2 regions of the Oerskovia sp. 140933 genome follow, and region 1 is predicted to be linked to the other one. Evidence: riboswitches for the same ligand, from Rfam matches in the RefSeq annotation. Region 1 holds a riboswitch; the other holds the start of a gene.
The links. Region 1 has a riboswitch for cyclic di-AMP ahead of NHG27_RS09790 (C40 family peptidase). Riboswitches for the same ligand answer to the same signal wherever they lie in the genome.
Positions count from the first base shown of each region.

Region 2: linked by a shared signal. The riboswitch ahead of NHG27_RS10650 (C40 family peptidase) and the one ahead of NHG27_RS09790 (C40 family peptidase) in region 1 are both predicted to bind cyclic di-AMP.

Region 1 is NZ_JAMXIO010000015.1:20,299-23,697, forward strand. It holds gene NHG27_RS09785 (universal stress protein) at 1-409, opposite strand, end outside; gene NHG27_RS09790 (C40 family peptidase) at 696-1,484, opposite strand; cyclic di-AMP (ydaO/yuaA leader) riboswitch at 1,487-1,649, opposite strand; gene NHG27_RS09795 (iron-dependent transcriptional repressor DtxR) at 1,918-2,634, opposite strand; gene serC (phosphoserine transaminase) at 2,768-3,399, shown strand, end outside.
Region 2 is NZ_JAMXIO010000017.1:24,265-27,663, forward strand. It holds gene NHG27_RS10640 (DUF305 domain-containing protein) at 51-665, shown strand; gene NHG27_RS10645 (DUF4287 domain-containing protein) at 794-1,084, shown strand; cyclic di-AMP (ydaO/yuaA leader) riboswitch at 1,304-1,470, shown strand; gene NHG27_RS10650 (C40 family peptidase) at 1,526-2,284, shown strand; gene NHG27_RS10655 (nucleoside/nucleotide kinase family protein) at 2,389-3,024, shown strand; gene NHG27_RS10660 (hemerythrin domain-containing protein) at 3,212-3,399, shown strand, end outside.

The sequences.
Region 1 (3,399 bases):
GGCACCGGGAGTGCGCGGGGAGCGCCGAGGACACGGTCCCGAGGAGCCGTTCGGTGAACCCACCGCGCCCCCTCGTGCCGACCACGACCAGGCCGTAGTCCTTCGAGAGCTCGACGAGGACGCCGGCCGCGTCGCCGGTCGCGATCGCCGCGGTGGTCCTGACGCCTGCGGCCTCTGCGCGCTGGGTGGCCTCTGCCAGGACGGCCTTGGCACCCTCCTGGATGGCGGTGTCGTCGAGAGCGGCGTAGCCGCCGTCGAGCGAGGCCGCGGTGAAGGAGGGGAGCGAGTACGAGCACACGACGTGCAGGGGCCAACCGACCTGGCGGGCGTACGCAGCAGCCCAGTCCAGCGCGTGCAGGCTGGGGGCCGATCCGTCGACGCCGACGAGCACGATCTCCGCACGGGTCATGGTTCCGTCTCCTTCCGAGGGCAAACGTCCATCCTGAGACAAACCTATCGAAAGAACAGGCAAAGTCCACCGTGGTGCCGGGGTTCGATCGACCGCGCGTCGCGACCGTCCCGGAGGCCTGGGGCCGCCGCCCCGCCCCTGCCGCTCACCACCCCGACCCCGCCCGGGCAGGGCGGGGTCCCACCGGGCACGACAGAGCCCCGCCACCCCGCACGAGGCGGGAGGACGGGGCTCTGGTGGACTGCGGAGATCACTCCCGCGCGGCCTCGGAGGACCGCTGGTGGTCTCAGGCGACGCGGATGAACGTCGGGTTCGACTGCCAGATCTGACGGACCTGGATGGTCTTGCCGGGACGCGGCGCGTCGATCTGCATGCCGTCACCGGCGTAGATCGAGATGTGGCCGGGGGTCCAGATGAGGTCACCGGGCTGAGCGTCGGCACGCGACACCTTGGTGCCCACGTTGCCCTGGCCGCTCGACGTGCGAGGCAGGCTGATGCCGGCCTGCGCGAACACGTACTGGGTGAAGCCCGAGCAGTCGAAGCCGTCGGGCGAGGTGCCGCCGTAGACGTACGGGACGCCCACGTAGCGGGTGGCGATCGAGACGATCGAGGAGCCGGCGGCGGAGGCCGGGACCTCGACCGCAGCCTTCTTCTCGGTCGTGGCCGTGCTGGCCGCAGCGGTGGCCGTGCGCTCGCTGGAGCGCGACGGGGTCGTGGTGGCGCGGGTCTCGACGACGCGCTCGACCACGGGCTCCGGTGCCGGGGTCACGGCGACGGCCGCGCTCTCGATCGCGAAGCCGGCCTCGGCGGCGACCGTGACGGCCGGAGCGGACTCGAGCGCCGCGCGAGCCTGCGTCGTGAGGGCGTTCAGGTCGACGGTGTTGAGCTTGGTCGAGTCCTGCTCGACGGGGGCTGCGGTGGCAGCGGTGCCGCCCAGCATCGAGACGATGAGTCCCGACGAGGCAGCGACGACAGCGGTGCGGCGGCCGACGGAGGAAGCCGTCGCCGCCGAAGCAAGGGTGGAAAGCGGGCGTCGTGCTGCACGATGGCGTGCGCCGTTCGTCACTGCGTTCACTGGATACCTCTCCTGGACGCCTGCGAGGTCAGCTGTCGGGTTCGGGTGGGAGAATCACCCGGCCGTCAGGACCGAGGTCCTTCAGGCTTCACCCCAAGGGCACCGTTGCCGGTACCCGAATTTGGGTCCCCCGTCCCTGTCAGCGGGTCGTGGTGTTCCTCTCGCGGTGACAGGGTTAGGCGTTCCGCGCGAGGGCTCCGACGAATGAGTCTTCCGTGAAGCAGAACCGAACGTACACGACCCGGGGGTGAATGTCACGTTCCCGTCACGACGTTCCGGAAGGGCCGGGCAGAGCGGGACGAAGCACCACAAGACCGCCGCCCGGGAGCCCCTGCGGGGCCGCCACGCGGCTGCCCCCCGACCGACCCCGGACAGCACGCCGCCCCGCGCCCCCGGGAGGGTGCAGGGCGGTGGGAGCCGTCGTGCGCTGCGCTCAGGGCGCGGTGACGAAGATGTGGCGAGCGACGTCGTCGGGCAGGTCGAGGACCGTCTCCGCGCCCGTCGCGGACACCGTGAACGCCCCGGCCTCCGGCGTGACCACGACCTCCTGGCGAGGCAGGATCCCCGCAGCCGCGAGACGCACGAGGAGGTCCGTGTCCGTCTGGAGCGGCTCCGCGATGCGCTGGACGACGACGCGCAGCTCACCAGGAGCGCGCCCCGCACGGTCCTGGGCGGCCACGAACGCCGGCAGGGACACCACGCCGTCGAGGTACTCGATCTCCTGGATGTCCTCACCCAGCTCCGAGAGCCCGGGGATGGGGTTGCCGTAGGGGTCGTAGTGCGGGTGGTCGAGCAGGCCGATGAGGCGCTTCTCGACGAGCTCGCTCATGACGTGCTCCCAGCGGCAGGCCTCGACGTGCACGAACTCCCAGTCGAGCTTGATGACGTCCGTCAGCAGGCGCTCCGCGAGGCGGTGCTTGCGCATGACGCGCTGCGCCTTCGCGTGGCCGTCGGGGGTGAGCTCGAGGTGACGGTCCCCCGTCACGACGACCAGACCGTCACGCTCCATGCGCGCCACGGTCTGGGAGACGGTGGGACCCGAATGGCCGAGACGCTCCGCGATGCGCGCGCGCAGAGGGACGATCCCCTCTTCGTCGAGCTCGTAGATGGTCTTCAGATACATCTCGGTGGTGTCGATCAGGTCGGTCACGTCGCGCTCCTGTCGCTTGGGGGCTCGGGGGCACCTGCCGCACCGGCGGGCCGCTGACCACTAGTTTAGGTCCGAGCCACCGACATTGTGGACGCCTGCCGGTGCGTGCGCCACGCCGGACTATCGTGGCCCTGTGCCTGAGCCCACCCAGATCACCGTCCCCCCGCACCTCCTGCCCAGCGACGGCCGCTTCGGCTGCGGCCCCTCCAAGGTCCGCGAGGCCCAGGTCCGCGCACTGACCGAGGCGGGCACGTCCCTCCTGGGGACCTCCCACCGCCAGGCCCCGGTCAAGTCCCTGGTGCGCCGCATCCGCTCAGGGCTCGCCGACCTGTTCCACGCCCCCGAGGGCTACGAGGTCGTCCTGGGCAACGGCGGCGCGTCGGCGTTCTGGGACGTCGCGACGCTGTGCCTGGTGCGCGAGCGCGCCCAGCACGCGGCGTTCGGCGAGTTCGGCGCCAAGTTCGCGACCGCGACCACGCGGGCGCCCTTCCTCGAGCCGTCGCAGGTCGTCACCGCTCCCCCGGGGTCGGTCGCGGTGCCGCGGCTCGCGGACGGCGTCGACGTCTACGCGTGGCCCCACAACGAGACCTCGACGGGCGCCATGGCCCCGGTCCGCCGGGTCCCGGGCTCGCGCGAGCAGGGGGCGCTGACGCTCGTCGACGCGACGTCGGGCGCGGGCGCCCTGCCGGTCGACCTCGCGGAGACGGACGTCTACTACTTCGCGCCGCAGAAGGTCTTCGGGTCCGACGGCGGGCTGTGGGTCGC
Region 2 (3,399 bases), on a different contig from region 1:
GGAACCGGCGCCCGCGTGCCCCGGCGATCCCGAGACACACCGGAGTCCTCATGAAGAAGCTGCCCGCCGTCCTCACCGCGCTCGTCCTGGCCGCGACCCTCGCGGGGTGCTCGACGGGCGGTGGGACACCCTCCGCGGGGGACGCGAGCGCGTCGCCCGCCGGGACCGGGGCGGCCCCGGCAGAGGTCAACGACGTCGACACGCACTTCATCGCGATGATGACCCCGCACCACGAGCAGGCCGTCGAGATGAGCGAGATCATCCTGGCCGTCGACGGTGTCACCGCGCCGACCCGGGACCTCGCGCAGCGGATCCTCGACGGTCAGGCCGAGGAGATCGAGACCATGCTCGGCTGGGCCGACGCCTGGGCCATGGGCGACCTCATGGAGATGCACTCGGTGCACGTCGCGAACGGCATGCTGACGAGCGACCAGATGGGCTCGCTCGAGCGGCTCGCGGACACGAGCACGGGTGACGCGACCGCGGTCGCGGAGGCGGAGACGACGTTCCTCGAGCTCATGCACGCGCACCACGAGGGCGCGATAACCATGACCGAGGGCGAGATCGAGGGCGGTGGGCACGCCGGGCTCCGCGACCTCGCGCAGGTCATGGTCGACGTCCAGACCGCGGAGATGGCGGAGATCGACGCGCTGCTCGGGCGGTAGGCGGTGCCCGCCGGGCGCGGCGCGGGCGGGCCGGGGGGGGCACCGATGAGTTCCGGTCGCGCGGGCGGTCTCTCCCCTCGACCGTGCGTCCCGCACCGTCCTGAGCCCCGCTGAGATCGAGGAGCACCATGTCTTTCCAGGCCTACCTGGACGCCGTCGAGGACAAGACCGGTCTCACGCCGCGCCAGCTCGTGACGATCGCGCAGGACAAGGGGTTCGACGACCCGTCGGTCAAGGCGGGGGTGATCGTGGAGTGGCTCAAGGAGGACTACGACCTGGGGCGCGGGCACGCGATGGCGCTCGTCCACGTGATCAGGAAGGGGCCCACGATCGACAGCAAGCACGTCGGGTCGACGGGCACGCACCGGGACGCGTCGGACACCCTGTGGCTCGACGGGAAGGCGACGAAGCCCGCCTGAGCAGACGTCCGACCGGGCATCCGCGGCGCGGGACGACGGACGGTGGCGCGCGCCGTGCTCGCGCAGAAGTGAGCCGCGTCACTGAGTTGGACAGGTGTCCGACTCGCGAGGTTCGTTACCGCATTGTGACAATCGCTGCGTCGCCATGTACGGTCGAACGTGCTCCGCTGAGAACCCTCTCGCTGGAGTGCTCCGGTGGACGCCGAACCCTGTCACCTCCGGAGCCACGTACTACACCCATGGCAGGGGTGGGGGACCCATTCTTGTGGGCACCGGAGACGGTGCCCTTGGGGTGAAGCCGGACGGACCTCGGTCCGAACGGCCGGGTAGAGCTTTCTCCGACCCGAACCCGACAGCTGACCTCTCAGGCGTCCAGGAGAAACACACGTGACCTCTCGCTCACGTGCGCGCCACCGTGCCGCGCACCGCCCCATCACGCCCTTGACCTCTCTCAGCCGCTCCGCCGCGTCCGGCGTCAGCACCGTCGCCCGTCGCAGCGCGGTCGTCGCCGCGTCGTCCGGTCTGCTGTTCTCGGTCTTCGCCGCCCCCGCGAACGCGGCTCCCGCGAGCGACCAGTCGAAGTCGGTCGGCAGCGTCGACCTCGACGCCCTGACCGCGCAGGCTCGCGAGGCCCTCGCGACCAGCCCTGCCGTCACCGTCGCGGCCGACGCGGTCCTCCCGATCGAGCAGGCCACCGTCGCGGTCACCCCCGCGCCGGAGCCCGAGCCCGAGCCGGAGCCCGCCCCCGCACCGGCGCCCGCCGCCGCTGCTGCTCCCGAGCGGACCACCGCCGCGGCCTCGCGCAGCGTCGAGCGTGCCCAGCCCGCCGCGCAGGCCGCCCCGGCCGCCGCCCCGGCTGCCGCGGCCTCCGGGTCCGCGGTCGTCGACATCGCCATGAAGTACGTCGGCGTGCCCTACGTCTACGGCGGCTCGTCGCCGAGCGGGTTCGACTGCTCGGGCCTCGTCAAGTACGTCTACGCGCAGCTCGGCGTCTCGCTGCCCCACCAGTCGGGTGCGCAGCGCGATGCGGGCACGCCCGTCTCGGCGTCCGAGGCTCGTCCCGGCGACCTGATCTGGACCCCGGGCCACATCGCGATCTACGCCGGCAACGGCATGCAGATCGAGGCCACGACCCCGGGCAGCACGGTCAAGCACAGCAAGATCTGGCAGGACAACCCGACGTTCATCCGCGTCGGCTGACCCACCGCCACGAGGCCCCGTCCACAGACCTGTGGACGGGGCCTCGTGCGTCCGGGGGCATCCACCCGCGCCGTCGCGAGGACGCCCCGTGCGATCCTGGCCCGGTGCGAGTCGAGCCGGTCAGCCCCGAGGTCCTGGTCGCACGCGTCGCGGCGCTCGTCGTCGAGCGGGCGCGCGCCGACGCTGCGGGGACGAGGGTCCTCGTCGACGGCCACCCCTCGACCCGCCCCGAGAGCCTCGCCGACGCCCTCGTCGAGCCCCTGCGCGTCGCCGGTCGCCCGACGGCGCGCATCAGCGCGCGGGACTTCCTGCGGCCCGCGTCGCTGCGCCTCGAGCACGGCCACGAGGACCCGGACTCCTTGCTCGACGGGTGGATCGACGTGGGCGCGCTGAACCGGGAGGTGCTGACCGCCGTCGGGCCGGACGGGGACGGGCGCTACCTGCCGAGCCTGCGTGACCCCGTGACCTCGCGCTCGACGCGCGCCGGCTACGTCGAGGCGGCCCCCGGGCTGGTCGTGCTGCTCGACGCCTCCCTGGCGCTCGGGCACGGCCTCGACGTCGACCTGACCGTCCACCTGTCGCTCCAGGACGCGACGATCGCGCGACGCACACCGGCCACCGACGCCTGGACGGTGCCCGCGTACGCCCGGTACCGGGCGGAGGTCGACCCGGAGCGCACGGCCGACGTGGTCGTGCGCGTCGACGACGCGCGCCGTCCCGCCTGGGTCGACACCGGGTGAGCCGCCGCTCGTGAGGCGAGAGGCGGCGTCGGGCAGGGCGCCCCGTGCCCGACGGCGCCGCGCACCACGGCCCGCGGGACCGGTAGGGTCTGCGCAGCGTCGCGTGCCGGTGGCAGACCGTGCCAGGCATGGAGGCGCCGGACACGAAGGAGCACGACGATGACCACGTCGCCCCCTTCGCCCTCGCGTGACTGAGGGCGACACGACCGGGCCCGCCACGCGGCCCGGACCCCCCGCGACCAGCGACACGTCCCGGCTCGTCGCATGGAGCCGCGAGCTGCGTGCGGTGCACGAGCGGCTGCGCGACGCCTTGCGCGTGACCCGGGCAGCGCTCGACGACGGCGAGCCCGCCGAACCCGCGACCCGCGACCTCCT